DNA from 3 places in the Paenibacillus sp. CR_12 genome. Region 1 is predicted to be linked to each of the others. Evidence: riboswitches for the same ligand, from Rfam matches in the RefSeq annotation. Region 1 holds a riboswitch; each other region holds the start of a gene.
What was found. A riboswitch is a leader RNA that binds a small molecule or an ion and turns the genes downstream of it on or off. The one in region 1 is predicted to bind cyclic di-AMP.
Positions count from the first base shown of each region.

Region 2: it holds a riboswitch for cyclic di-AMP, as region 1 does, so the genes downstream of both, RB297_RS30860 (C40 family peptidase) here and RB297_RS03505 (universal stress protein) in region 1, are expected to answer to the same signal.
Region 3: it holds a riboswitch for cyclic di-AMP, as region 1 does, so the genes downstream of both, RB297_RS30525 (resuscitation-promoting factor) here and RB297_RS03505 (universal stress protein) in region 1, are expected to answer to the same signal.

Region 1 is NZ_JAVFHO010000001.1:791,127-801,257, forward strand. Features, by position in the region: gene RB297_RS03485 (DJ-1/PfpI family protein) at 1-862, opposite strand, end outside; gene RB297_RS03490 (response regulator transcription factor) at 1,095-1,781, shown strand; gene RB297_RS03495 (sensor histidine kinase) at 1,783-3,117, shown strand; gene RB297_RS03500 (TrkH family potassium uptake protein) at 3,236-4,585, opposite strand; gene RB297_RS03505 (universal stress protein) at 4,664-5,347, opposite strand; cyclic di-AMP (ydaO/yuaA leader) riboswitch at 5,484-5,633, opposite strand; gene RB297_RS03510 (TrkH family potassium uptake protein) at 5,808-7,172, shown strand; partial or broken gene RB297_RS03515 (cation:proton antiporter) at 7,305-8,548, opposite strand; gene RB297_RS03520 (TetR/AcrR family transcriptional regulator) at 8,714-9,346, shown strand; gene RB297_RS03525 (ABC transporter ATP-binding protein) at 9,343-10,131, shown strand, end outside.
Region 2 is NZ_JAVFHO010000016.1:14,869-24,999, forward strand. Features, by position in the region: gene RB297_RS30840 (hypothetical protein) at 1-142, shown strand, start outside; gene RB297_RS30845 (4a-hydroxytetrahydrobiopterin dehydratase) at 250-564, shown strand; gene RB297_RS30850 (c-type cytochrome) at 665-1,021, opposite strand; gene RB297_RS30855 (GNAT family N-acetyltransferase) at 1,183-1,683, opposite strand; gene RB297_RS30860 (C40 family peptidase) at 2,190-2,663, opposite strand; cyclic di-AMP (ydaO/yuaA leader) riboswitch at 2,668-2,803, opposite strand; gene RB297_RS30865 (hypothetical protein) at 3,150-3,977, opposite strand; gene RB297_RS30870 (M1 family metallopeptidase) at 3,989-5,980, opposite strand; gene RB297_RS30875 (YwhD family protein) at 6,128-6,646, shown strand; gene RB297_RS30880 (stalk domain-containing protein) at 6,738-7,907, opposite strand; gene RB297_RS30885 (heavy metal translocating P-type ATPase) at 8,089-10,131, opposite strand, start outside.
Region 3 is NZ_JAVFHO010000015.1:5,824-15,954, forward strand. Features, by position in the region: gene holB (DNA polymerase III subunit delta') at 1-771, shown strand, start outside; gene RB297_RS30490 (PSP1 domain-containing protein) at 828-1,628, shown strand; gene yabA (DNA replication initiation control protein YabA) at 1,661-2,029, shown strand; gene RB297_RS30500 (tRNA1(Val) (adenine(37)-N6)-methyltransferase) at 2,233-3,000, shown strand; gene rsmI (16S rRNA (cytidine(1402)-2'-O)-methyltransferase) at 2,997-3,890, shown strand; gene RB297_RS30510 (AbrB/MazE/SpoVT family DNA-binding domain-containing protein) at 4,156-4,410, opposite strand; gene RB297_RS30515 (HD domain-containing protein) at 4,734-6,023, shown strand; gene RB297_RS30520 (TatD family hydrolase) at 6,120-6,884, shown strand; cyclic di-AMP (ydaO/yuaA leader) riboswitch at 7,090-7,304, shown strand; gene RB297_RS30525 (resuscitation-promoting factor) at 7,574-8,761, shown strand; gene rnmV (ribonuclease M5) at 8,948-9,493, shown strand; gene rsmA (16S rRNA (adenine(1518)-N(6)/adenine(1519)-N(6))-dimethyltransferase RsmA) at 9,497-10,131, shown strand, end outside.

The sequences.
Region 1 (10,131 bases):
TGGTTTCATCTCCTTGCGTTGCCGTACCTTCGATGATGTCGTTCCTTGCCGATATGGAGAGCCTGACTTCCATTTTCCCGACAGGCGTAGCGATCATTGTATCCCAATCCCCTTCGAATATAGATGCCTGCGTGAGTTGGTGACCCGAGGATGAGTTAGTTAACGCCCCATGGTTCGCTGCTGCGTTCGGTTCGCTGTCGTCCGGCAAAGACTTCTGCGTGCTTGGTGCCAGACCGATCCCCTTCCAAACTGTTCCTCTTCGTTCGTACTCGAATAACTGCTCTACCGCGTGCGCGATGCGCGGTCCGAGTTCCCGTTCCACCAAGTACAGTGCCACATCAAGCCCGGATGTGACACCGCCCCCGGTAACGAGGCTGCCGTCGTCCACGACCCGTGCCTTGATCGGGACTGCCCCGGTTGCACCAAGCAAGCCCATGCCAAGGTGATGCGTTACCGCAGTTCTCCCTTCCAATAGCCCGCCCATGGCCAGCAGCAGAGAGCCGCCGCAAACGGTAGCGACTACGATGTCCTGCCGGTCGAGCGCCTGCCCGATCATACCGGTTAATTCGGTATTCATTGCCCGGCCCAAAATAGCTGGGATCGAATCGGGGCCATCACCGTCGACCTCGCCCGACGCTCCCGGTACGAGAATGATGCCCGCGCATTCCGGATTCAATCGGCTGTTCGCTTCAATTTTTAATCCGTTAACGCCGCTAGCCACAGCCCTTGACCCTTCGGCCGTGACCAATTCCACGCTTAACTCATGTTCTGCAAACGACGCTGCCGCGCAAAAAACCTCGTAAGGCGCAATGGCATCCAGTAGGTCGAAACCATCAAATAACACGATTTGTACAGTTAGCATATAAATCCTCCCGTCTTAGGTGCGATGACGAATCGCGTAGATTCGACTGCATTGCCCGGACGACCTCCCGAATGAAGCCCCGTCCGTGTTCGCAAATAGAAGTTTAACAAACGAATATCTCAAACGAAGTCGTAAAAAGGTCACAAAAGTATAAACAAACCATCACAATTCATGGCCTCTCGTCGGTTCCTGCAAAAAAAATGATAAACTAGATGGCAAAGGTGGGATTTGCATGAGCGGAGACAATACGATACTCGTTGTAGACGATGACCAAAGCATCGTCGAACTATTAAGGGACTTTCTTGAGAATGACAGCTTTCACGTGAAGACTGCTTGTGATGCGGAGGAGGCGTGGGCCATATTCCAACAGCATCCCATTCAGTGCATGGTTCTGGACATCATGATGCCGGGACAAAATGGATTTGAGCTGTGCCGCAGGATTCGGGCGGAAAGCCCTGTTCCGATTCTCTTTTTGAGTGCCCGCAGCGACGACGTGGACAAAATCCGGGGGCTGACGCTCGGCGGCGACGATTATATCGTCAAAACGGCTTCTCCGGCGGAGATCGTTGCCCGCGTGAAAGCCGTACTGCGACGCTCCGCGATCCGGCGGCCAATGGAAGAGCGGGTGTTGGATTACGGCCGCCTCCGGTTAAATTTGTCCACAAGAGAAGTAGTCGTGGATGGCAATAACGTCGTGCTCACGCCGAAGGAGTTCGAACTGCTGCGAGTATTCGCAGAGCATCCTAGACATGTTTTCACCTATGACCAGCTGCTTGCGAAATTTTGGGACGGGGTGGGCGACAGGCATACGATCCGCGTCCATCTCAGCCGGCTGCGCGAGAAAATCGAAGCTGATCCGAACCAGCCGCAATTCCTCGTTAACGTGTGGGGAGTAGGCTATCGCTTTGAGGGTCGTTGACATGAAGAAGCTGCGCATTCGAACCTTTACCATGCTTTGCTTTTTCTTTATCCTTCTGTTACCGTGGATCTTTTTTGTCACTGCCCATTTTATGGAGACCAAGACGCTCAGCTTCGAAAAAGGGCGTCTGCAAAATGAGACGCTGCAAAGTAATTTATCTGAAATGATACACTTCATTGAAGCAGGCTCCGGCCAATGGACGGAACCGGCTTGGCAAAATCAATTGAAAACGGCACTCCATGAAGCGAAAATGGATGTTCTTATTCAATCCGCGGAAGCGCGGGAGCTGTATCGGTCTAATCCGGAACGCAGCGGTACGTCGTTGTCAACGGAACGATTCTCCGTCATCAAGGATGGTCAATTGCTGGGTAGGGTAACTCTGTATTTGCCAAGAACCAATGAAAAACAGGTCATGTCGGCTTTTGCAGGACTGCTGCTTGCTATCTTGATTGTCGGAATGGGAATGAGACGGTTCGTGCTCAAACCGCTTGAGAAGATGGGAAATGCAGCCAGGCAAATCGCGACAGGCGATTGGAAGGCGCGGTTGCCCTCATCCAGGATCACCGAAATCGCCGAAGTACGCGATGGATTCGAAGTGATGGTGAAGGGGCTTGAGAAATCCTATCAAAAACAAGCCGAATTGGAACAGGAACGCCGATTCGTGATTGCTGCCGTTGCGCATGATTTGCGGACGCCGTTGTTTGCGTTGCGGGGTTATTTGGATGGCTTGGAACAAGGAATCGCTCAATCCCCGCAAATGGTCGCCAAATACGTAGCGGTATGCAAGGAAAAATCGGTGCAGTTGGATCGTCTTGTGGAGGATCTTTTCACATTTACGAGGATGGAATATTTGGAGGCGGAACTTAGCCGCAGCCTCGTTGATTTGAGAGATGTTATCCAGAATTCGATGGACAGCCTGCGGCCGCTTGCGGCTGACAAGCATATTACCTTTACCGCACAATTCATGGGCGATTGTCTACTAAGAGGCGATACGCATTTATTGGAGCGCGCCATGAATAATCTCCTGGACAATGCCGTCAGACATACACCCTTGGGTGGTGAAATTGCTGTGCGATGCAGCAAGGACGACAACCGGATCAGGTTTACGATACGCGATAACGGACCGGGCTTCTCCTCGGCAGACCTGGAGCGCGTTTTTGAACCCTTGTACCGTGGGGAAGCGTCTCGAAGCCGATCAACTGGAGGCAGCGGTTTAGGGTTGACCATTTCACAAAGAATCATAAGGCGGCACGGAGGTGAAATAACCGTCAGCAACCATCCGGAGGGAGGAGCGCTGCTGGAAGGATGGTTACCTGCCGCAACCCCCGAACAATAGGATATGGATGGTTGTTAGTCTTATCCCTCTCAGTGAGACGCACTTAAAAAGCCGCGAATAACGCGGCTTATTTGTATTTAAAGGATCCATGAATAGCTTTCGTGCCATTAAGTTCGTCTTACCCAATCAAGACATGATCTTCAGCATAGCCGATTTTGGAGGCACGCTTTTTCTGAGCCAATGCGAAAGCCAGCGTTAATGGACCCAGTCGTCCGGCAAACATCGTTATCGTCACAATGATTTTCCCCACGGAGGACAATTCGCTTGTCAATCCCATCGACAATCCCGTAGTGCTAAATGCCGATGTCGCTTCAAACAGCACTTCCAAGAAATGCTCTTCGAGCATTCCTTCAGATATGGTCAGCAGCAAGGAGACTCCCAGCACAACCACCAAAGAACCCATGACAACGGCTAACGCACGCATAACGGTTTCTCCTGCAATCTTGCGTTTGAAGGCATGGATTTGACCGCCACCGCGAAAGGTTTGGATTGTGGCTAATATAAGTACAATAAGCGTATTGATTTTAATGCCTCCGCCTGTGCCTCCGGAAGCAGCACCGATGAACATCAGAATGATAATGAAAAATTGAGAAGCTGCCAGCATGCTGCTGATGTCAATCGTGTTGAATCCCGAGCTTCGGGGCGTTATTCCTTGGAAAAATGCAGCCAGGACCTGTTCGCTATCGTTCAATTGGCCAAAAGTCGACGGATTCCAGCTCTCCATAAAGTATATAAATAGAAAACCGAGCAGAGATAGCGTTCCTGTCCCGACAAGAACAACCTTAGAGTGAAGCGAAAACTTCTTCCATGAACGTTTTTGGAATACATCCACAATGACGATATAACCGAGACCCCCAATGATAAACAGCACCACAATCGTAATGTTGACGATCGGATCGCCAACGAAGGGCGTCAGGCTGTCAGACCACAGGGCAAATCCGGCATTATTGAATGCGGAAACGGAATGGAAAATGGCGTAATAGGCTGCCTGACCCCAACCGAAATCCTGTTGCCAGCGAAGCGTAAGAACAATCGAAGCCAATGCTTCAAACGCGAAGGCTATAAGCACCATGTACATCGACAATTTAACCAAACCTTGTGCCGAAGTCGAATGAGTGGTTTGCTGAATAATGAGACGTTGTTTTAATCCGATTCTTTTGCCCAACACAATGGCAACCATGACGCCAAAAGTCATAAAGCCGAGTCCGCCAATTTGGATCAAAATCATAATAACGACTTGACCAAACGTCGAAAAAACACTCCCGGTGTCCAAGACAACAAGTCCGTTTACGCATATTGCCGAGGTGGCTGTAAAAAAAGCATCCAGCAGACCAACGGATCTGCCTGTGGAGGAAGAAAGTGGTAGCGCAAGCAATGCAGCTCCGATTAATATCAGTGTGAAAAAAACAAGCATAATGAGCTGAGGGGGGCTCATATTTTTTTTAAGTTTGTTGATGAACAACTCCATTTTAGCAGGAGCGGAATGTTGTGTATTTCGATCGTTCAATTTCATAATGGATTTACTCACAAGTTCCACTCCCTTTCTTCAGTGATTGCTGGATTTTTCATGAATTTCTCTGTTTTGGAAAAAAGACGAATCTACTACTTTTCCGTGACTAATTTTCAAATAGTGGACTTCGTGATCTTTTTTTAACTTCAACAAACCTGTGTCAAAATCGGTATTCAATTCTTTGAAAAATAGTCCCTCGGCTATAGAGTTACTGGAATCACTCCCGGATTTCTTATTATCGATGAGAAAATGAGGACCATCCTTGAAAACCATGACTCGAATTCCGCGCTCATGGGTGTCATCCATTTGCTCGTCCATCCTTTGAACCGCTACAATGTGCAGATCCGTTTCGCCGATCTGGTTTAAGAGCTCGTTGACAATCGAGCCGCGTGTTATTTCTTGCCATCGTGTTTGTCCGGATTGTCCGATAATTAGTTGAGTTATATGAAGATTCTTGGCGGTTTCCGCTATAATTTCCGAAGCTTTTCGATCTTCATTCGTTTTGACGATAAAGGTTGCCCCATATTCATCACATTTCGTTTGCCACTCGGCCATATACCTTTCTTGTGCTTGATCGAGCTCATTTTCACGTTTTGGTATAACGCTTAACACAAACAGGGGACACTGAAGCAGACGGGCTAATTCACCACCTCGGCGAATAAGGCGTTCTCCGTTTGGACCGTAATATACACATACTAGTATTCTTTCGTTATTCAGCATTAGTAATCAATCCCTTCTTAATTTTTCAGAAGACGTTACACACCACAGCAGCTTAAACTAAAAAAGGCCTGGAAGCAGAGATATGTCTGCTTCCAGGCCTTGGCTGTACGGATCATGGACAAGTCAAAGTAGAAGAGTGTTCTCTCCCAAGACGCAAACGAGGTTAGCTGTCGGATTCGGGATTGAGAGTCCCCGTTCTTTCTTCATCAGAAAGAATTCACCCCTAAAGCTTTAGCAGCTTTGTTGGTTCCCCCGTTCCTCATAGAGGACTAAGCGAATGCGTATAAAATTGATCGTAATTCATATTATGCTAAAACATGCTAAAAGTAAACAGTTAGCGACGGAGTAAACCATATCATATCATTGAAATTCAGTAGAACTAATGCTTTGCTATGGTATATACTACGCAGTGAAGTCTACGGGGTTTCATGGTCTGTCATTATTGAAAGGGGCATATAGGATGGCTAATGGTAAATCCGAGCAGTTAAAGTCATTAAAACAGTTCAAGCTATCATCATCACGCCTGATCCTTCTTGGTTTCGCCGTACCGATTGTAATCGGCGCAATCTTGTTGGCGTTGCCTTTATCTTCGTCATCAGGTGAAAGTATAGGTTGGATAAACGCTTTGTTCACCTCGACATCTGCAGTGTGCGTAACCGGATTGGCCGTAGTGGATACAGGAGCGGACTTCTCCATTTTTGGTCAAATTATTATCATGTGCCTGATTCAGGTCGGCGGTCTTGGTTTCATGACGTTCGGAGTTTTGATCGCCGTTGTACTCGGTAAGAAAATTGGACTGAAAAATCGACTGCTCCTCCAAGAATCTACTAATGCATTATCAACGCAAGGCGTAGTGAGGCTTTCTCTAGGTATTTTTCTGATTGCGCTTATTATCGAGTTCATAGGTGCAGCCTTGTTAATCGTTCGGTGGGAAGCGGAACTGGGCTTAGGCCAAGCTATTTATTACGGGATGTTCCACTCCGTCTCTTCGTTTAATAACGCCGGCTTCGGCCTCTGGTCGGACAGTTTGAGCCGGTATGTGGGTGACCCGCTAGTCAACCTCGTTATCACCTTGCTTTTTATCATTGGCGGCCTTGGATTTACTGTAGTGTTGGACGTATGGAAGCATAGAAGATGGAACAAGCTGTCCCTTCATTCCAGAATCGTTTTGTCGACTTCAGCATTTCTATGTTTAGCCGGGTTTATCGTTATTTTCATTATTGAGTTGTTCAATTCCCGTACATTCGGCCCTTTGACCTGGGGAGAGCGGATATGGGCGGGGTATTTTCAAGGCGTGGTAACTCGTACGGCCGGGTTTAATACCATTGATATATCTGCGATGATGACAACTTCTCAATTTTTCATGATTTTCCTTATGTTTATCGGTGCCTCCTCCGGATCTACGGGAGGCGGGATCAAAACCAATACATTTGCCGTGCTTTTATTCACCTTGATTAGTATCATTAAGGGGAAGGAGGACGTGCAGTTATTGAACCGACGCATCCCCCAATCCATTATCCTCCGATCTATAGCAGTCATGGTGATTTCGGTGAGCGTTGTGATTGGCGCTACTTTCTTGCTGACCATAAGCGAACATAGCTTGCAAAAGGATTTTATGGAGGTTCTGTTCGAAGTGACCTCTGCATTCGGCACAGTGGGTCTATCAATGGGATTGACGCCCGAGCTGTCTCCGTTTGGAAAAGGAGTCATCATTTTGACCATGTATATCGGCAGACTCGGCCCCTTAACTCTGGCCTTTGCGCTGTCACAAAGAGTCGTCAAACAAAAATATCGGTTGCCTGAAGAGAAAGTGCTTATTGGCTAAGAAGAACGTACATAAACGTAGGGGATCGATACCGTCAATACGAAAAATAAGGTTCAGCTGGAGTAGTCTAATTAGTACTCCGGAACTGAACCTTACGCGTTCTATGTTCTGTTATGCTTTCACTGAGGTTTCTTACCTATCCGCCCCGTCCGTTTCCTTCCCTGGGCTGGCTAATCCAAACTTCTTAACCATAAGTTTGATGGTTAACCCTTGAACGAGAAGCGAGAAAAGAACGACGCTGAAGGTGAGTACGAGTATATCGTCACGGCCGTCAAAGGTTGTGGGCAAGCTCAAGGCGAGTGCGATCGACAAGCTGCCCTTTAACCCTCCCCAATTCAAAACCACCTTCCATGAAGAAGGGAAGGATTTCAGGAAGTACAGGCTTACGTAAACGGCCAATGTTCTTCCGATTAGAACGATGAGAATGGCTGTCCCGATTAACGCCCATTTCTCCGCGAAGTTAATATGCTTGATTTCTAGGCCGATCATTAAGAAAATCAACGAATTCGCGATTAACGTGATGACGTCCCAGAACGAATTAATGTTCATTTTGGTTGTATCCGACATCCCGATGCGCGCTCCGTAACTGCCAAAAATCAAGCCGCCCACGACAACGGCAATTACGCCGGATACGTGGAAATGCTCGGCGATAAAGAAACTTCCGAAGAACAGGAGCATAGAGAAGGCTATTTCCAGCGGATAGTCATCATAGAAGCGAATGAGCTGCGAGAACAGGTACCCTAACAGGCCTCCAACCGCAATTCCGCCAATACTAAATTTTAAAAAGAGCAATACACCACTTCCTATTCCCGCCCAACCCATTTCCATATACGTGAGCAAATAAACAGAGGAAATTTGAAATAACACAACGGCAATTCCGTCATTAAACAGCGACTCGCCCTCGATGATCGTCACAATTTTCTTCGGTACCCCTAAAGATTTGAAGATGGAGATGACACTGATCGGATCCGTGGCGCTCATCAAAGCAGCAAAAGTAAATGCAACAATCAGAGGCAATCCCATAAAACCATACATGGCAAGAGCAATAAGAAGGAAAGAGAGCAAGGTTCCGCCAAAAGCGAGGGCAATCACCGGCTTTCCTTGTTTACGAAGCTGCGAGAACGGAAGCTTTAACGTGGCGTCTCCAAGAAGGATAGGCAGAAATAAGGAGATAATGGTCGCTTGAAACACATTCGATTGGGTTATGAACGATTCGGCCTCATCCAACACCGGTATATGGACCAGGCCAAGCAGCAGGCCTACAATAACAGTGCAATCGAGTAAGGTTGATTCATTTTTTTGGCTATCGCAATAACACCCATCGATATCCCAAGCAAAATCAGCAGTTGAACGAAAACCTCATTAAAATGATGCATACCGGCACCCCTCGCCAAAGGATAAAATCTCCATTTATTGTAACCTAAAGACCCCATAACACCAAATATGTTGACATACGGGACTTTGAGGGAGTATTTTTATGAATATAAAATAAAAAAATTCACAGAGTCATAAATCACATGGATAAGGTTGTGAAATGCCACATGCCCAAAAAATTCTCGGATGAAGAGCGTGAATGGATTCGTCAAAAACTGCTGACGGAGGGACGCCACCATTTTGAAACGTCGGGCCTCCGCAAAACAAGCGTTGAAGATTTAACGAAAGCTGCCGGCATTGCTCAAGGCTCGTTTTACATGTTTTTTGGATCGAAGGAGGAAATATATTATGAACTGATCCTGGAGGAGGAGCAGCGAATCCGCAATGCCGTCCTGGATTTATTCCCTCCTGAAGAGGTAAGCAGCAAGGATAGCATTAAACGGTTTCTCTTGTATTCATTGGGGATGATGGATGAGAGCCCGCTGCTTCGGCAGATGATGGATCGTGGGGAGATGGAGCTATTGTTTAGAAAATTGCCGAAAGACTTGCTCGAGCGTAACTTTATGGAGGACCAAGACGCGCTATTGCCTGTGATCACAGCTTGGCAGAAGGCCGGCATTTTATCTGGCACGGCACCCGAATCCATCGTGGGAATGATCAGATCCTTGGCACTACTTACGCTGCACAAAAAAGAGATTGGAGAAGAGCAATTTTCATCAACCATCGAATTGTTAGTCGAGTTATTATCTGCGGGCATGCTTGCAGTGTCTAAAGCGGTGAAGGGGGAGGGGGCGTCGTGATCGAAGTAAAAGGGCTTCATTATACGTATCCCAATCATAAAAAGCCGATCCTGAAGGGGCTTGATTTTGTCGTTTCGCCTGGAGAAATCTTTGGATTTCTCGGCCCCTCCGGCGCTGGGAAAAGCACGACGCAAAAACTGCTGATCGGTGCTTTGAAAGGATACCAGGGAAGTATTAAAGTCCTGGGGAACGAGATCAGGGATACGGGTCCCGAATATTACGAGCGAATCGGAGTGGCTTTTGAATTCCCGAACTTCTACAGTAAATTTTCAGTTCTTGATAATCTAAAACTCTTTCGTTCCCTTTATCAGGGGGAGACAGAGGATCCAATGAGGCTGCTGGAACAAGTCGATCTGAAGGAAGCCGCGAATATGAAGGTTTCCCAGCTTTCCAAGGGCATGAAGATGAGGCTGAATTTCTGTCGGGCGTTACAGCATGACCCGGATATATTATTTCTGGATGAACCTACGTCCGGATTAGACCCGATGAATGCCCAACGAATGAAGGAGTTGATTCTTGCCAAAAAGGCTGCCGGCAAGACAATTCTAATCACAACGCATAATATGCAAGCGGCCGAAGAGCTTTGTGATCGGGTAGCCTTCATCGCCGACGGCGAAATTAAGCTGGTCGATTCGCCAAAGGAATTGAAACTCCGGAAGGGAAGAAGGACGGTGCGAGTCGAATACCGCAAGGGCGTAGAGTTAGTGGATGCCGTATTTTGTCTCGATGGCATCGGTGAGAACGGCCAATTTCTTAGGCTTATACAGGATTTTCGCCCTGAGACC
Region 2 (10,131 bases), on a different contig from region 1:
GCTGGCGGAGGATTTGTTCTATGCGCTGGGCACGGAGCCGGTGATTAGCGTCGGCAGCGGCGTGGTCATGCATGACCAGAATAACCATCGAATACATATTTTGATCGGTGAAGAAGAGTTGGCCTTTGTGGCTCTTGTGTAATCACTCCAGTTATCAACGGAAACAGGGCAGAATAGAATAGATGACAGAAGCCCATACATGTGTCAGTCGGCTTTACGATAGGTTTTTTTCGGGGAGGAAGATAAAAGATGCTTTATACGCAGCAAGAAGTAGAGGCTCATCTGGAAAAGCTTGAGGGTTGGGAATTTGAACAAGGGAGATGGATCGTCAGGAAGTATACCTTCTCCTCCTTCATGAAGGGAATCGCTTTTGTTGATGAAGTGGCAGCTATTTCGGAAGCTTTCGGACATCACCCCTATATCACCATAGATTATAAAGTCGTTACGCTGCGTCTCACTTCCTGGGACGACGGCGGCATTACGGCTGTGGATATTAAGGAAGCGCAGCAGTTTAACGAGGCCTACGAGAAAAGCCGTTCCAAGGACGGCAAATCAGGACAATAGACGGGAGACGGATCCATCCGGTCATAGCTCCCCAATATGTAAAAACACGCTTGCGCCAGGAGGTTCTCCAGGTTCAAGCGTGTTTTGCGTATAAGCTGATTTATTTTTTCTCAGCAAGGTACAGCGCGATGTTTGCGATTTCGTCAGGCTTAAGTTGATCCTTAAAGGAAGGCATACCCTTACGGCCTTTGGTTACAACGTTGAAGATCGCGTCCGCATCCATGTGTCCGCCTACTTGATTCAAAGCCGGTCCAGCGCCGCCTTGAAGTTGGTCACCATGACAGCTGATGCAGCTTGCTTTCAGTGTGGCTTCGGCTGCGGCAGCATCCAGAGTCACTTCCGGCATAGTCGGCTTCTCTTCCTGAGCTACCTGTTCCTTGCCTGGGAGCGTAAACATCAGCGCAATAGCCAACGCACATGCGACGAAGAACAATCCGCTCATGATCCATTTTTGCATCGTCATATCGTCCCTTCTATGTATACTGCACTTTTGCACTTGTCTCCATTATAAACCAACATCCATAGACAGCATAGCCAGTTGTGACAAAAAAAGCAACTATACCGCGCGCCTTCATAAAAAGTACACAAAATTGTGCTTTTTCATATAGACAAAGATTACTATTCCTCATTTGCCGGAGGCTCATACACCATGCAGTGGAAAAGGGCGTTTCCCGTCGGTGTAAGGCGCTCGTACGTATCGGTGATATGAAAGCCCGCCTTTTCGTATGCACGGATCGCGCGCTCATTCCAGGTCATTACCTCCAGGTCGATCTCATCGGCAGGCCGCCTCCGCCTCGCTTCCCGGACAATCGTCTGCATAAACCGTTTACCCATTCCCCGCCCGCACCAATCAGGCCGCATGCCCAGCCCGATCCGCGTAACCTCATGCATCGGAAACAGCTGGGCAAATCCCCATAGCGTCTTCCGTTCATCCAAAATCGAAATGTACTGTTCCCGGCGGATGTCCGGATCCCCAAACTCGATCTCAAGCCCCTTCATCTGCTCCCAGGGAAGAAAACCGTAAATGTTATAGGGAGGAGGATAGGTCCAGGCGCATATTTCTTTCGCGTGCTCTTCACGCATGACCACCGTATGAAATGAAATCGGTGCTGCATCCATTGGCAAAGTCCCCCTGTCATAATTACAAATTAAATTATACCCCATTTCTCAAACATTCTAGCCGCATTCAAAAAGCCCGTCCAAGAGAAGTAGGTCTCCTTTGACGGGCAAACGGATATGTATGGGCAGGACGAGGATAAGACATCGAAGCTTAGGAGGATTCTCCGGTCGACTTTTCATACTGATCATTGCTCATGATGCGTTCGGCATCTACGTATCGCTGCTCGTAGTAGTCCTCAGAAAATAAAATCAATATTTTTCCATTAGGGTGTTTAATGAAGGGAGAGGAGGGTATATAAAGGGTAGAAGATGCAATGACTTGAGGAAGCGAAGAGAATTTGCATAATAATTTTCTTTTTTTCTCGAAAAGTGGGAACTTTTTCGTTGTCCCAAACGTTATAAAGGTATACACAGAGCAGACAAAAGAAAAAGCCGCTGGATGAGATCGGCACAATCTCATACGCCCAGGGCTTCTTGTAAAGGATAAATCAATGAAGTTCCAATAATTAATTGTAGTTCACAGCTACAGACTTGTACGTAGACTGACTCATGACTCGCTTAGCACCTACGTATCGATTGGCGTAATAGCTCTGGCTCAGCGGACTAATGATGACACCGCGCGAGGATGAGGAATGAGCGAATTTGCCGCCCCCAACATAAATACCCACATGAGATACACCTCTGCCGGATGTGTTGAAGAACACGAGATCGCCAGCTTTCAGCTTGCTCTTGGCTACGGCCGTACCGACTTTGTATTGAGCTCCAGACGTGCGCGGCAGGCTTAGACCAAGTTTCTTGTAGATATAGCTGGTGAATCCGGAGCAGTCAAAACCATTCGTTGTGGTTCCACCTGTTTTATAAGAGACACCAATGGCTGGTTTGATTGCAGTATTTAATTTGGAATCGGCGAAAGCGCTTCCGGTCCCTAATGTGAGTGCGAGGGCCAGGCCTAGAGAAATGGCCGTTAACTTCTTTTTCAAAACAAAAAGCTCCTTCCATTGCCTGCGAGGTTAGCTTAAGGGTTCGGTTGAAGGTCCCCTATGATCCCTCTCTTGCGAGATCAATTCACCCAAAACGGATCCCCCGCTTCCCAATCATGGGAATTCGGCTCCTTAAAATGTTGATGAACCCATTCATTGACGTCTGACGTTCCAACATGCTTAACGAAATTACATAGTTCCAGCAAAAAGTTACAGTAAAGATGACAAAGTTGTTACTAACATATTCGTTATTTTAGCAGAGTATTAACAATTTGGCAAATGAGGAAAGCTCATTTTTATACAAAAAAACCTGTCCCCATCATGCGGGATCAGGTTTTTTTGTAATTTGGCCATCGGAAAATGTAATATTGAGGAAAAATGAGCTTCTATTCTTTGTAAAATCAAGTCCGAGAGAGAAATGTGTCGCTTCCGATTACAGCATATTTACGAGCTTGTTTATCATATGATGGTAACGAAATGTAACGATTAGGCATGCTGCGAGGAAGAATCCCGCCACAAATGGTATTGGGCGGAAATTACCCAAATTTGGAAGAGTCCATTCAGAAAATAAGAGGCTTGCTGAATAATCAAGCCAATCAATCCCGCCCAGAAGAGCGATGCCGAGCTTAGGAGCAAAAGAATGACGCAGGCCGATCCGCCAACGGTAAGGGATAACAGCACAGCCGTGCCCAGTCGGCGGAAGAGCGCAAGAACGGAGCTGATCATGCCGGAATTGTCCGTACGGCCGAATTGCATATAGAGCAATAACAGGCGAATCAGATAGGCGTACAGAAACCATCCGGCTGCATGAGGCAGCGCATGAAGCAGCAGAACCGGCTCATGGATCCCGTTCAGCAGAATCGGAAGGATTTTGGGCAGAATCCAGTATCCGGGCACAAAGGTAAGAACAAGTTCGATCAGATAAAATACCGTAACGGGCTTCCATAGCTTCTGCATGCCGGTGAAGAAGAATAATCCGCGCTCGCCCTTGGCCTCCTGGTGGAGGTTATAGAAGATGCCTGCCCGAATGAGCGGGGTACATACCATCCGGATCAGGAGCAGAGCGGCCAGAAGCCAACCATAGGTATGGACCGTGCCGCTTAACGATAGACTCATCTCGCCCTCGTAGAAGAATAACAGGCGGCTAAGCTCGTTAGGGGCAGAATCCGGATACCGCATCAGCAGGGGGACGACTGCCGATTTTACAAGCCGGTACAGGCAATATCCCCACAGCATGCGGTACAAGAACAGCAGAATGGAGACGTATAATTGGTCTTTAACACTGATCCACCCTTGGCCTGCATAACTTTTCATGTGCTCCCCCCTCACCATGACAGGCTGCCGAACAACGTCTCCACAAGCTTGGTAATACTGAGATTCCAGCGTGTGACCACCTTCGGATCCATTCCTGCCTTCATATAGTTATTGATGTGTCTATTCTCCAGAACGATGGAGTATTTCGGATCAACCATGGCCCAGGCGAGCGGGGTGCTGTACTCCAGGGTGTACGTAACTTTTCCGTCCTTGCCGCTCCAGGTTCGCTCCACCGTTTTGCCGTCTTCAAAGGCGAACACGATAGGCACATCGGTTATATCTCCGTCCTTGCTCGTAATCTTGACCGTGGATTCATACCGCGGATGGTCTGACGTGCCTTTATTTTTGGTTTTGATCACATCGATGGCGACGTCGGCCATTTGGCTTCCATATACATATTGGTCAAAATACGATTGCCAGGAGGTTTTGCTTACTTGCTCGACGACTTTCTGAAAATCAGACGTGGTTGGGTGCTTGAAACGGTATTTCTGGGCATAGGTATGCATGATTTTCCCCATCATCTGTGGACCGACCTGCCGTTCAATGCCTTGCAGCACCAGCTTGCCTCTCGTGTAAACATTCAGCGCGTAGTTCTCGTGTGAGCTGTATTTCCAGGACTCCATCTTCAGCGGGGCAGGGGAGGTAATCGATGCTCCTTGAGCAGCGGTGTTGGAGGTAATGCCGTATTCTTTCTCCATCACTCTTTCTTCTGCATAGGTTGCAAAGGCCTCGTCCAGCCACGCTTCCTCAAATTCGTTGCTTGCGATCATTCCGTAAAAATATTGGTGGGCGATCTCGTGAATGACGGTCCGTTCGAGCTCATAACCCGGCGAATCGTTCTTGGCCCCGAAGGCCGTGACCAGCGTCGGGTATTCCATGCCGCCTGCACCGTTGCCCGACTCCGGCGGGACGACGATGGACAACGTGGAATAAGGATAGGTTCCGTACCATTTACCAAACGAAGCCAGTGCCGACTTGGCGGCATCAAAGTAACGGTCCTTCAGGTCTTTATGGGCCGGATCGAGATACAGCTTGATGCGGACGCCCGGCACGCCCGGTGCCGAGAAGGCCTCCTCGGCCGTGACAAAGTTGGGCGAGGCCGACCAGGCAAAATCATGCACATCATCGGCATAGAATTGATAAATTTTTTCCCCGTTCGACTTTTGGGCAGGCTTGGTCGGGAATCCGGTCGCGGCGACAATGTAATTCTCGGGCACCCGGATGCGAACGCTGTAAATGCCGAAGTTGGAGTAGAACTCGGAGTTGCCGTGGTATTGATGAAGATTCCATCCTTCCTCGGCTCTTCCGCGAAGTCCGGCCGGTTCATAGACCGATACTTTAGGAAACCATTGGCCAGCCATAATAAAATTCTCGGTGGTACCCATGCGCGCGAATATTTTGGGAAGCTCGACTTCAAATTCCATGTGAATGGTGATGCTCTCCCCGCCCTTGATGGGTTTGGGCAATCTTAGTTTGACAAGGCTGTGATCCTTGATGTTCCCGTCATCGGGTTGGACGAATTGAAGGCGATGGGTAAGGGCCAGTCCTTCCGTCGTTTTCACATTGGTAATGGTCATGGAGCCGTACCCGTCGTCCGGCATGGGGTCGGAACGAAGCCTGCCGCCCGATTCCTTCATAAAGGTCGTTTCATCGGAAGCAAAGGCATTGGGATACAGATGAAAGTACAGCTCGTTTACGCTTTTTTTGCCTGGGTGAGTCCAAGTGAGTGTCTGCTTTCCCTTAAGCTTGTTCTCCTCAGGCTCGTACCGAACATCCATGTGATATTCCACCAGCCGGTCGCTTAGGGCCGGAGCGGGAGTATCAGGCTGCACCTTAGGCGGTGAGAGCGGGGCCTTCTCCACGGCAGAGGCAGAGGGCTTGCCCGCATTTGGGGCAAGGACAGACGCTGAGGACCCTGGATTCAGAAATATCGGCATCGATCCTGCAAGCAAACCAAGGGCAAGCAGGGATGATAGAAAGACTTTGGCACGTGGTGGGACCATATCGAACAACCTCCCGTTGACAAGCATCTAGTGCATGTATATGTTTGCTTTTGGGGGATTATTAGTTAAAATAAAATTATTGGGACATGGTTATCAATTTAGCGGCTGATACGTGAGAATCGGCTCTGATATAGGAGGTCGGCAGCAGTGGAGAACGAAGATCAGAAGCAGGGTGCGAAGAAACCCATTGCGTTGAATATTATCAATAGCAAGAGTAAGCATAAGGGGTTTGGATCCGGCTCCATCGATCTGAACAGTTTGTCGCCTGTCATCATCGACAATGGCGAGGCGCGAGTGGATATTGGAGCCATGCATGCAAAGAGCAAGGTGGAGAAGGGCATCCGTTTCAGCATGAACCGGGATGAAGTGCCCAACGGACGCCAGGTGTGGATCGTGTGGGTAGCTGTAGACCGTACCGCGGAAGGACAGCATTATGCAGGCATGACCGCGTGCGAAATGTGGATCGACCATGAAGCCCGGCGCGGCTGGAAAATCCTCGCCGACCATGTGAATAAAATGGATGCGGCGATGAAGCGCAAGATTATTCTGGATGGGCTTGGCGACGTGGAGAAGAAAGCGCTGCGCGAACTGCTGATCTCCCGTAACGAGGAATGGTGGAATGCCTCGCCGGAGGAGTTTAGAGAAGCTCTTCAAACAGCGGAATGATACCATAAATAAGCATTTTTCTAGATGCGGACATAGGAAAGACCGGTAGGATTCGTGAATGAATCCGCCGGTCTTTTTGTGATTGTTACGGTTAGAATGGAAGGGCGTAGGTCAGCTTTTTCTTTATATCAAGAAACGGATTTTCGTATTGAAGCTTCAGCTTGCCGCCGGCATATCCGTCATACGTAAGGCCGTCTCCGATGAAACCCACTTCGTTTGGCGGCATCTCCTCAATAGCCTTGATGCTCTCCTCGTCCAAAAGATCGGGATAGATAAGTTCTGCGGACTTGCCTGTCGGTTCAACAATATACAGGGTTGCCTTCGTATAAGGACGGACGAGCAGGAAGTCCTGTTCGATTGCTTCCACAATAAAATGATCGTCAACACCGGTGAGGGCGGCCAGATCGTAGGTTTTTACCGTTTTGCCCATCGGATGAACCAGCTCTAGCGTACTGCCATTCATCATGGCAACTTTGCCTTTGTAGCTGAGTTGGTCCGGACGGTAGTTGATCCCGGCAAAATTGGTGTGATTCGTTTTGGAAAGCTTCAGAATTTTCATGTCCTGAATGAGCACCCGATATCTTCCTTCATGGATATGGGGTTCCCCGTAATAATTGGACAAGTCGACGACATAGGTATTGCTGTTGATGCGATGTGCGTTCAAGCCCACTTGATCGATATCCTCGATCGGGAGAATGCCGACTTTCGTTGGCGTCGTTCCGGCTTTCCCCATGGACAGCATACCGGTCTCGCGATTTACCCAGAACAGCATATTGGCCTTGGAGGCATAAGCATATTGGGACCAGGAATCAAAGGTGGTTCGAAGTCCGGATTTGCTGTCGTACTTCAACTGAATGCCGAAACCTTTGGTAATCAGGCTGGCGGGAACATAAGTCACGCCTTTCTTCACAACCGGAGCCGCCTCAAGCTTCAGAGCGGTACCCTTGGCATTGACGGCGCGCGAATTTCCAATAATCACACGAACAGACTGGGTCGGGCTGTTAATGTACAGCTCGTTCTTTCCAGGGATCGTCAGCTGCAGCTGCAGCTGTTCGGAAACTTCCTTCAGCGGAATGAACACGACGCCTTTATTCGTATAAGGTTTATGCTTCACATCGAGCGTGCTCCAGGCTGCCTTGCTCTGCGATGTGGAGGCCGCTGCCGCATGGGCAGGAATGGTTACGAGCGATGAGGATGTAAGCATTAAAGACAATGCTATGGATGCGGTACCTGCTAGTTTGATGATCTGTACGGATTTCATGTCTTTCCTCCTTCTGGTTTTCACTCCCGCCTATATAAACGACTAAATAATGGGAAATGTTTCATCAAATCAAAAAAATCATGTAAAAAATGATATATGCGATGAAGCAAAGCTGAGGGGAGAGGGAGCGTCCGAACCTAAAAAACCGGAGCTGCCCAGAAGGGACGCAGCTCCGGTTATGTCAATGTCCTGTTTGCAGTTCCTGATCCTTGCCAAGCAGAATGGTGAGACCCAGCAGGGTAACGATAATGGTGGCCCCCATGTCCGATATGATCGCGATCCATAGGGTCAGCCAGCCCGGAATCGTTAGCAGCAGAGCGATGGCCTTCAGCGACAAGGAAAGTCCGATGTTCCATTTAATAATCCGGTTGACTCGTCTTGCCGTCTTGATGGCCCCGGGCAGCTTACCAAGGTGATCCTGCATCAATACGATGTCGGCGGTTTCGATGGCGCTGTCCGTTCCTTTTCCCATTGCGATGCCCAGATCGGCAGCGGCCAATGCAGGGGCGTCGTTAATGCCATCGCCGACCATGCCGGTCTTTTTGCGGGAGCTAAGCTCCTTGATTTTGGCAACCTTCTGTTCCGGCAGCAGGCTTGCGAACACCCGCGATACGCCGGATTGTTTCGCGATCGCCTGCGCCGACTGCTCATGGTCGCCCGTCAGCATCACCGTATCCGCGATTCCAGCCTCGTGAAGCTTGCGGACAACGGTTGCGGTCTCCGGCCTGATCTCATCGGCAAGACCGAATTGACCTAATACGCGCTCCTCGCTTACGGCGGCAACGATCGTGTACCCCTGGGCCTTCATTCTCCGAATGTCATCCTCAACGGCACGGATATGATCTTGAGGGCCGTTCACATGCTTCAGCACTTCCTCGCTGCCCACCCAGAACAGCTTCCCTCCGATTTCAGCCCGAATGCCTTCACCCGGCAGCACCGTTATCTGTCGCGGTTCATTAAACATGCATTGCGGCTGCTTGATCTCCAGATGTTTCATGACGGCTTTGGCCAACGGATGGAGAGAGGACTGCTCCAGCGCGCCTACCACGGCATAAAATTTATCTTCATCATATACGGTTTCCGCGTAGACGGCCGGCTCGCCCTTGGTCAGGGTTCCCGTCTTGTCGAAAGCGACGGCTTCCAGGCGTCCGAGCTGCTCCAGATGGACTCCGCCTTTAATTAGAATGCCGTTGCGTGCCGCGCGGGTCATCCCGCTAACCAGCGCTATCGGGGAAGAGAGCACAAGCGAGCAAGGACACCCGACAATGAGAATGGACAGCCCCTGGTAGACCCAGGTCATCCAGGGCTGATTCAGCAGCAACGGAGGAATCAGCGCGACAGCCAATGCGATGATCATAATGGCTGGCGTATAGTATTTAGCAAATTTATCGATGAATAGCTCCGTCGGCGTCTTGCTGTCCTGCGCCTCCTGCACAAGATGCATGATCTTGGCCAGGGAGGAATCCTGATAAGCCTTCGATATGGCGATATAGAGCACGCCGTCGGTACTTACGCTGCCGCCAAATACGGCGTCGCCCTCCCGTTTCGTAACAGGCACCGATTCTCCGGTTATGGCAGCTTCGTTCACCGCGCCGGTTCCCTGGGTTATGGCTCCGTCCGAAGGAATTTTCTCGCCAGGTCTTACCCGGACAACGTCTCCGGGAGAGAGGCTCTCGATCGGCACGCGTTTGGTTTGGCCGTCTACCCAAAGCTCGGCTTCCTTCGGCGCTGCGGCCAGCAGCGCTTCCATGGATTGGCGGGCACGGTTCATGCCGTAGCCTTCCAGCAGCTCATTGAGGCCGAACAGAATGGCAACGAGCGTGGCTTCCCGCCACTCCCCGATGATGACGGCACCTACGAGCGCAACGGTCATCAGGGTATCCATATTGAATTTGAAGCGGGTCAGGTTACGCAGTCCGCGCAAAAACGTCGTATACCCGCTCAATATCATGGCACCAGCATATAATGCGATCACAACCGACTCGGCGGCTTTCCCTTCTAATAGAAAAGTCAGCAGATAAAACGCAGCCGAGATGGACAGCAGCCACTTCATTTTTCGTTCGCTGCCATGGCTGTGTTCATGTCCATGTTCATGTCCATGGCTTTGTCCGTGGTCGTGTTCATCTGACGGACCATGAGCGTGCGGCGAAGAGGCGGGCCGAACATCAGCGCCGGCAGCCGAATGGGCTGTTTGGGGAGCGTAAACGATTCGGGCTCCATCACT
Region 3 (10,131 bases), on a different contig from region 1:
AACCATCCGGATCTGACGATGGTCGAGCCGGATGGGGCCAGCATCAAGATCGATCAGATCCGCGATCTTCAGCGGATATTCTCCTATCGATCGGAGAATCGGAACCCCAAGGTATATATTATTGACCGTGCGGAGAAGATGACCACGCAGGCAGCCAACAGCCTGCTGAAATTTCTTGAGGAGCCGCAGGCGCCTGCCGTCGCCATACTGATTGCCGAGAATGGACAAGCCCTTCTGCCCACCATTCAATCGCGATCCCAGTTAGTCCCGTTTCGGGCACTCGATCCGCAGATGATGGAAAAGGTCCTTGTAGGTGAGGGCTATCCTGCCGCGCTTGTACGCTGTGCCGTTCATCTGGCATCCGGGCTTGACGAGTGCAGGAAAATATTGAATGAGAATTGGTTTGCAGAAATTAGAAACGTAGTGTTACAATTAGGGAAGGAGTCTTTGAACCGTAGCGGCTCTGCGATGATCACCGCGAGTCAAAAAGTGTTCAAAACCGAACTCTCCGATCATCTGGACTTATTGTTCAGTATGTTTCATTTATGGTTTAAGGACATGATCCATGTCCAGTATGGAAGGAAAGAGTCTCTCGTTTTCATAGATCAGGCAGAGTATATCTCTGGTCATGCATCAGCCCGCAGCACAGCACAGTGGGTGTCATACATGGATTTGGCCGCAGAGTGTCAGAAGAAGTTACGCTATAATGTCAATGGACAGCTCAGTTTAGAGCAGTTATTGATGGGTTTGGGCGGTAACACTCCGGCGTGAGCACACCCCCAGGCCCGAAGAATGGCCAATATGTACAGGCACAAGGGGGTTTATTTTTGTACAGTGTAGTAGGTGTCCGCTTTAAGAAAGCGGGCAAAATATATTACTTTGATCCGCTCGACCTCCCCGTGGAGAAGGAACAATCCGTAATTGTGGAAACCGCGAGAGGGATCGAGTATGGTCAAGTTGTGATAGGAAAGAAGGAGGTAGGTGAATCGGACGTTGTCCTTCCCCTCAAGAAGGTCATTCGTATCGCTGGTGACTCCGATGCCCGTGTGGTTGAAGAGAACAAACAAGCGGCGAAGGATGCATTCACCACCTGTTTAAATAAAATTCGGGATCACGAACTGAAAATGAAGCTGGTCGACGTGGAATTTACCTTTGACCGAAACAAAATCATTTTCTACTTCACGGCGGAAGGCCGTGTGGATTTCCGTGAACTGGTTAAGGATCTGGCCAGCATATTCCGAACAAGAATCGAACTTCGCCAGATTGGAGTTCGCGATGAAGCCAAAATGCTCGGCGGTCTTGGACCTTGTGGACGCGTACTGTGCTGTTCCTCATGGCTTGGTGATTTTGAGCCGGTATCGATCAAGATGGCAAAGGATCAAAGCCTATCGCTCAATCCGACTAAAATTTCCGGGCTATGCGGAAGATTGATGTGCTGCCTGAAGTTTGAGCATGATAATTATGAAAGCGTGAAAGAAGAGCTTCCATCCGCTGGGAAACTGGTCGTTACTTCGCTTGGAGAAGGCAAAGTAGTCGGGCTCAATGCGGATAAGCGGACGGTTCATGTTCAGCTGTTTGAAATTGGAAAGGTCAAGGAACTTCCAATGGATGACGTTGTCATCAAATAGTCCAATAGAATGTTTATTTTCGGGGTGTAGACTTGGAGAAGAAAAACATTTTTGTGCTCATTCAAGAGTTGGAAACACAGATGGGACATATACACAGTGAACTGGGTGGACTTAAGCTGGTCATCAAGGAACTGCTGGAAGAGAACCATCGCCTCAGTCTTGAAAATGAACAGCTCCGGAAAATATTAAAGAGGGAAGTCAATCCGGCAGAATTGGAAAACCCAGTTGCTTTACAACCTCAGCCTCATGTGAAGGATGAGGAACATGAAGATGTGGTCGGTGAGGGGTACGATAACCTGGCACGGCTGTATCATGAAGGCTTCCACATTTGCAATGTCTATTATGGACATCTGCGGACGGAAGGGGATTGCCTGTTCTGCTTGTCTTTTCTGAATAAATAAGAAGCCGTAGGGGAAATTGCCTACGGTTTTTTTCTAGAATCGAAAGGTTATACTGTAAGGATCGCGAGTGAGACATATGGCTGCTTGTCATGCAATGTGAAGAGCAGCCTTTTACGTATTTCATATCATCAGGCAAGGGTGGAAAGAGTTACACACCAAAGTAGCGGGGATATAACGAATTATAGAGATAAAGGGTTGAAACCATGAAATTGAAAGAAGTGTTACTGCAACCATCCGAGCGGATCGATGATCTGCTTACCCATGAGCTCGGCATCATTCAAAGCGAAGAGGTATTCAGCTTCTCCATGGACGCGGTCCTGCTTGCCAGGTTTGCCAGCATACCGCGCAGGGGCCGGATTCTGGATATGTGCACGGGTAACGGGGTAATTCCCATTCTGCTGTCGACACGTACAGGCGCGCCGATCGAGGGGATTGAAATTCAGCCCAGACTTGCGGATATGGCCAGACGGAGCGTAGCGATGAATGACCTTCAGGGCCAGATCACGATCCATGAAGGCGATCTGCGAGAACTGTACAAGGAAAAGGGATATGGAGCGTATGACCTGATTACGGTCAACCCGCCTTATATGCCGATGAATGGCAGCGACTTGAAGCTGAATGAGCATCAGGCGATTGCGAGGCATGAAATTCACTGTACGCTTGAAGAAGTCATTGAGTCCTGTGCAAGGCTGCTCAAACAAGGCGGGAAGATGAGCATGGTTCATAAGCCTCTGCGGCTGGCGGAGATTATCACCCTGATGAGCAAATACCGGATTGAGCCCAAGGTCATCCGATTTGTGCATCCGCGAGTGAAGATGGAAGCCAACATGGTCCTGATCGAGGGCATTCGGGATGGAAAGCCCGAGGTTCGGCTGAAGCCACCGCTGATTGTGTATGATGAGCAGGGGAATTACGGCCCGGATTTTATGGAAATTTACTATGGAACACATGAGGATGAGACAAAAGAATGAGAAATCTTGTGCAACAGAGTTATGCTGACCGGGGAGCGGGAAGTCCGGGTTCGCTGTATTTGGTGGCAACGCCGATCGGGAATTTAGAGGATATAACGTACCGGGCCGTACGCATCCTGCAGGAATGCGATATTATAGCGGCAGAGGATACAAGGCAGTCACGCAAGCTGCTGACCCATTTCGAAATTCCGGCTAAACCGCTGTTTAGTTATCACGAGCATAACAAGGCGGCAAGCGGTCCTGAAATCATACGTTATATAATAGAAGGAAAAAATGTGGCACTCGTCAGCGATGCCGGTCTGCCGGCGATTTCAGACCCTGGCAGTGATCTGGTTTCGCTTGCGATTGAGGCAGGAATTTCGGTCATTCCGATCCCGGGAGCCAATGCGGCGTTATCCGCCTTAATCGTGTCGGGTTTGCCGACCGAACGGTTTACGTTTATCGGTTTTTTGCCGAGGGAGCGCAAAGATATCGTCCAACAGCTGCAAGCTTTGCAATCGGCGCAGGGAACGTTATTATTTTATGAATCTCCGCATCGCGTGAAGAAGACGCTGGAGATTCTGCAGGAGGTACTGGGAAATCGGAAGGTGACCTTGGCACGGGAGCTCACCAAGCGCTACGAGGAATTTGTGCGAGGCAGCATTTCCGAATGCCTGGACTGGCTCACGGAGCATCCGCCGCTGGGCGAATATTGTTTGGTGGTGGAAGCCGGCAGTGCAGAAGAGGAGCAGAAAGAGAAAAATGCCTGGTGGCAGGAGCTTTCGCTGGAGGAGCATGTGGGGCACTATGAGCAGGAAGGACTAAGCCGCAAGGATGCCATGAAAAAAACCGCGGGTGATCGCGGCGTATCGAAAAGGGACATCTATAACGCACTCCTGACGGAGTCGTGAATATGGCTTGCCTGGCCCAAGGGGGATAAACAAAAAGCCCCACAAAGTGGACCCAAGCTTCGATGCTTATTCCAAATACTTTACGGGGACCCCAAAACATATAAATGGGATTAAAGAAAGGATACGCTTCACTGAAAACGTATAATTCTTTAATCCCAAAAAAAGACCCTCCTGCGGCCGGGTTCATAGCCGAGGAAGGCACCAAGGAGATATGAAAAAGGTTAGAATTAACAAAATGTAATAATGCTATTATATACTAAAAATCTTAATTTGTCACAGGTGTAGGGATTTCCGAGATACATTCATGGCAAACAATTTTACCTTTGAAGTAAGTGACGTTCTCAGCGTTACCACAGAAGATGCACGCAGGCTCATATTTCTTAAGCATGATGCGTTCGCCGTCTACATAAATCTCCAATGCATCTTTCTCACCAATTCCGAGCGTGCGGCGCAACTCAATCGGAATGACGACCCGTCCAAGCTCATCGACTTTCCTTACAATTCCTGTTGATTTCATCATAACTTATAAATGCCCCTCTCGCCATAATTTAAAAAAGTCATAATTCGACATAGTTCTAGTTTTTATGTTATTTATAGTACCAACGATTCCCAAAACAGTCAACCTATATTTTTGAGAAATCGGAACCTGTTTACGAAAGTATAGTGAACAAAAGCCTTATATAGCAACGGAATTACCATAATCGAACCAATTTTCACGACGATTTTGGATTTGTCGATTTGGAAAGCGCGATTTTACGTTATTCGACACAGTTCGACATTAGATGTCAAAAGAAGTGTTTATCGGCTAAAACTAAAGAGTTAACGAGAAGGAGTTGAGATGAAATGCATTCACCCATTTCGGAAGAAAAAGTGTTTAAGGACCCCGTCCACAACTATATTCATGTACAGGACGACATCATTTGGCGGTTAATCGATACCCCGGAATTCCAGCGGCTTCGCCGGGTCAGGCAGTTGGGCACTTCTTTCCTGACCTTTCATGGAGCTGAGCACAGCCGATTCTCCCATTCTCTTGGAGTCTATGAAATTACGAGAAGAATCATCTCTCAATTCGAACGGAGAGGGTATTCCGATTGGCCTGCCGAGGAACGGCAAGTTGCGCTCTGCGCGGCGCTGCTGCATGATGTGGGGCATGGACCTTTTTCGCATTCCATAGAAGAAGCTTTTCATATGAACCACGAGGATTGGACATGCCGGATCCTGCTCGGAGATACTTGCGTCAATCAGGTACTTCAGGAGCTCGGTTCCGATTTTCCCGAGAAGGTCGCCTCCGTTATTAACAAAACCTACGATAAGCCAATTGTCATGAATCTGGTCACTAGTCCGCTGGATGCAGACCGGATGGATTATTTGCTAAGGGATGCCTACTATACGGGAGTCAATTATGGAACGATTGATATCGACCGAATCTTGCGGATGCTGCGGCCGTACCGCGATCGGGTCGTCGTGAAGGAATCGGGCATGCACGCGGTGGAGGATTATCTCATGTCGCGGTATCAGATGTACTGGCAGGTGTATTTTCATCCCGTCACCCGAAGCTCCGAAATCATCCTGCGCCAAATCTTTCGCCGGGCCAAGGAGCTGCATGACCGTGGATATGCTTTCCGTTTCATGATCGAACCGCTGCCTGCGTTGTTTTCGGGGAATATCGGCGTGAAACAATACCTGCGTCTTGATGAAGCCTTGATTCAAACGGCCTTTCTGCAATGGACGGAGGAGGAAGACCCGCTTCTTAGCGAATTATGCGGCCGTTTCATGCACCGAAAGCTCTACAAATACGTAGAAATCGACAACATCGATCTGGAAACCATCGACGGGATCCGCCAAGCGTTCCGCGCGGTGGGGCTGCATCCGGAATATGACCTGGAGATTGATTTTCCAACGGATCTTCCTTATGATAAGGTTCATTCCGATATGCCGCTTAACGAGAAACAGATTCTCCTTCTGGACCGGCATGACGAGCTGAGGGAAATCTCGGAGGTATCCGATATCGTACGCTCGATCAGCGGCATTCATAAAGGGCGGTACCATCTTTATTATCCGGAGGAGAAGGTGGGCCCGCTCCTGGGTCAAATGCCGGAGACGATAGCCGACGTTTTCAAACAACAGCATTAAATCAGGCAAAACAGGACAACCGTTAATCCCCTTGCATTCAACCAACTAATGGAAAATAGACGACATAGAAACGACAGGAAGGAGAGTGTGGATAGTATGCTGTTCGACACGCACACTCATATGGACGCTCCCCAATTCGACGAAGACCGGGAAGCTGCAATTCAGCGGGCGCTTGAAGCCGGCGTTACGCGGATGATCAATATCGGATTTAACCGGGAGACGATCCCGACCACGATGAAGCTGGCTGAGACTTATGATTTTATATATGCAGCGGTAGGCTGGCATCCTGTAGATGCGATCACCATGGAGGATCAGGACCTGGATTGGATCGCCTCTTTATGCAGTCACGATAAAGTGGTGGCAATCGGGGAGATCGGCTTGGACTATCATTGGGATACGTCCCCCAAGGAAGTGCAGCACCGCGTGCTTCGGCGCCAGATCGGGCTTGCCCGGGAATTGAACATGCCCATTGTCATTCATAACCGGGATGCGCATGAAGATATCGTTAACATTTTGCGTGAGGAAAAAGCCTCCGAGGTCGGCGGTGTCATGCATTCCTTCTCCGGAAGCTGGGAAACGGCCAAAATGTGCCTGGATATGGGATTCCATATCTCGTTTGGGGGGCCGATTACGTTCAAGAATGCGAAGCAGCCCAAAGAGGTTTTGGCAAAGGTTCCGCTTGATCGATTATTGATCGAAACGGACGCGCCTTACCTGACACCTCATCCCTTCCGCGGGAAACGAAATGAGACCGCATATGTAAAATTGGTGGCGGAGGCGGCGGCCGAAATTAGAGGGTTGTCCTATGAGGAATTGGCCCAAATTACCACCAAAAATGCGCTGGAACGATTTGGTATTTAACGAAAACAAGAGCAAAAGCCATGAAAAAGGGAGCATTTTCGATTAATTAAAGTTTTTTAATCAGAAAAGGCGTTGATATTACAATATTTTAACCTTTTACTTGAGAAAATGTGGTTGAATGTCGCTTTACAACCTGCATACAAACAGGATATCATCTTTTCAGTGATAAGAAGCTGCGATGTGCAGATCGCAGCCGAATATTTCATGAACCGTCTCGCTTAATCTCCGAAATTCTGGAGAACGGGGGAACCGATACTGCGGTGCATACTGGTCTGGATGCACGAAGCTGTATTTGATTTCTTTTTCGGGTCTTTGGGGTGAATTTGAAGGATCTCGCCATGAGCGGGCATCCGGATATAGGGCGTCTCTCTTACGTCCGAACCCGACAGCTAACTCCGTAAGCGAAATAAGAGGGGAAATCTCGTGCATACCATTTCCATGATTTCATTCATCAGGAAGCCACGTTAGAGCCTCTAGTACTCTTTCAATGGCTTCTTTTATTTTTGAATAATGGAGACGGGTCCATCATACTCTTGGTAAACAGGAGGTGATGGCAGATGGACGGAAGACGGGAATTGACGCAGGGTGTAGATAGATAGCAGGGCGCCCTGTGAGAAAAATTGCTATAGTCACGTCAAATGCATTCATGCGTTTACCTAGACGGCGGGACTATGAAGGAGGATGGAATAGTGGGCATTTTTCAACCTGAAGAAACCCATGAATCACAATCATCCAGCATGTCTTACGCATTGAGATGGAAGCATGACAATTTGCGTCAACTGATGTTGCTCGGCGCCATGGGTGCCGTTACGGTATCACTTCTCATATCGTTGGTTGTACATGACCAGGCAGGCAAGGAAGTTCAGCTTGTCGTCGACGGCCGGGTCACTACGGTGGAAACACGTGGATCGTTGCTGCAGGAATTGCTGGATGAGCAAGCGATCACGTTGAGTCCCCAAGATCAAATTTCGATGCCCCTGAACGGCGCAATCCGGGACGGAGACCGAATTATTATTGACAGAGCTATTCCAGTCAACGTTACGGTAGGCAGCAAAACCAAAACCATATTTACATCCCAGGATACAGTTGATCATGTACTCAAAGAGGCTGGCGTTACGATCCAGGGTGAAGATATAGTACAACCGTCGCAAGACACGAAGCTGACCAGCAATATGAATATCCATGTCGTTCGCGTCACGAAGCAAAAAGTTAAGGAAACGGAAGACCGCGAATTCCGCGTGATCAAGACGGCCGATCCATCGCTTGAAAAGGGCGATAACCGCGTCATTCAGCGGGGCGAGTCTGGTCTTATGGTGAACCATTACGAGAAGGTCTACCACAATGGCAAGCTGGTTTCCAAGACGAAGGTCTCCCAACAAATCGAACGCAGAACGAAGGATAAAATCATTGCCGTAGGCACGAAAAAAGTGGAGAAGCCTGTTATCGTCCAGGCGGCAGCCACCGATGTAAAAGCTACACCGGCTAAATTGTCCGGCACGAAAAAAGTAACGACCGCCAAGGCTGTTGAGAACAACGTGGTTTCCCGCGCAGGCGTTGATTTTAAATACAAGAAGGTATTGAACAACGTGTCGATGACCGCGTATTCCGCCGAACAGCAAGGAATCGGTACGCGTACCGCATCCGGCACACGCGTTACGGAAGGTCGCACCATCGCCGTTGATCCTAATATCATCCCGATCGGATGGTGGGTTTACATCGAAGGCATCGGCTTCCGCCGTGCTGAAGATACGGGCGGCGCCATCAAAGGCAACAAAATCGATGTCTATTACGATTCGTTGAAATCGGCCATGAATTTCGGCCGGAAGAGCGGCCGCACCGTTTACGTGATCGGTCCGGTTAAACCTGAATTGAACTAGACGCATGAATTCCAATTTACTTTGCCATTCTAATGCTATACTATTTAGCTTATAATATATGATGATCAAGAAGAGGGAATATTTCCTCTTCTTTTGTTTTGTTAAGACCGGAGTAATCAAGGCTAAACGGGTTGAGCCTTAACATTGTACAGGCCTGCTCTGCTTGGGAAGGAAGAGAACGAACGCATGATTAAAGAAGTGATTGTCGTGGAAGGCAGGGACGATACCGTTGCCATTAAACGGGCCGTAGAAGCCGACACGATCGAAACCGGCGGTTCAGCGATCAACAAACAAATCCTGAAGCGCATAGCGCTTGCCCAGGAGCGCAGAGGCGTTATCATATTGACGGATCCTGACCATGCGGGTGAACGAATCCGCAAAATCGTGGATCAGGGCGTACCCGGCTGCAAGCACGCCTTCATTCCGGAAGCGGATGCTACCCGGAAAGGGGATATCGGCGTGGAGAATGCCTCGCCAGAGGCGATCCGGCGGGCGCTGGAGCGGGTTCACACGTCTTTTGAGGGTGGAGAGAGCCTGATCAGTTTGGAGGATATGCTGGAGGCAGGATTATCGGCTCACCCGGAGGCTGCGGCAAGACGGATGGCGATGGGTAATCTGCTGGGCATCGGATACTGCAACAGCAAGCAGTTCCATAAACGATTGGCCATGTTTCAAATATCGCGGGAAGAATTTCTGGCAGCACTTGCACAGCTGGAAGAAGGGGGCGTTTAGCTAATGAGTCGGATCGAGGATATATCAACACCAAGACGGACGAAGGAGATCATCTCGCGCCATGGATTCTCCTTCAAGAAGAGTCTGGGCCAGAACTTTCTCATCGATCAGAATATTTTGTATAAAATCGTGGAAGCTGCAGGACTGGATGAAGATAAAGGCGCGCTCGAGATCGGACCTGGCATCGGTGCACTGACGGAGAAGCTGGCACAGACGGCAGGAACCGTCACCGCGGTCGAAATCGATCAGCGCCTGATTCCCATCCTAAGGGAAGTCCTGGAGCCCTACGGGAACGTGAGGGTTCATCATGGGGATGTGCTGAAGGTGGATCTTCATGAGCTGTTCCGTCAGGATTTCGCGGACGTATCGAAGGTAAGCGTGGTTGCCAATCTGCCGTATTACGTGACGACGCCGATTCTCATGAAGCTGCTGGAGGAGAAGCTGCCGCTGGAGAACATCGTGGTGATGATTCAGAAGGAAGTGGCCGAACGGATGGCCGCTGCACCGGGAAGCAAGGATTACGGAAGTCTCAGCATTGCCGTTCAATACTACAGCGAGCCTAAGCTGGTCTGCATCGTGCCGCACACGGTGTTCATTCCGCAGCCGAACGTCGAGTCGGCCGTGATTCGCCTGGCGGT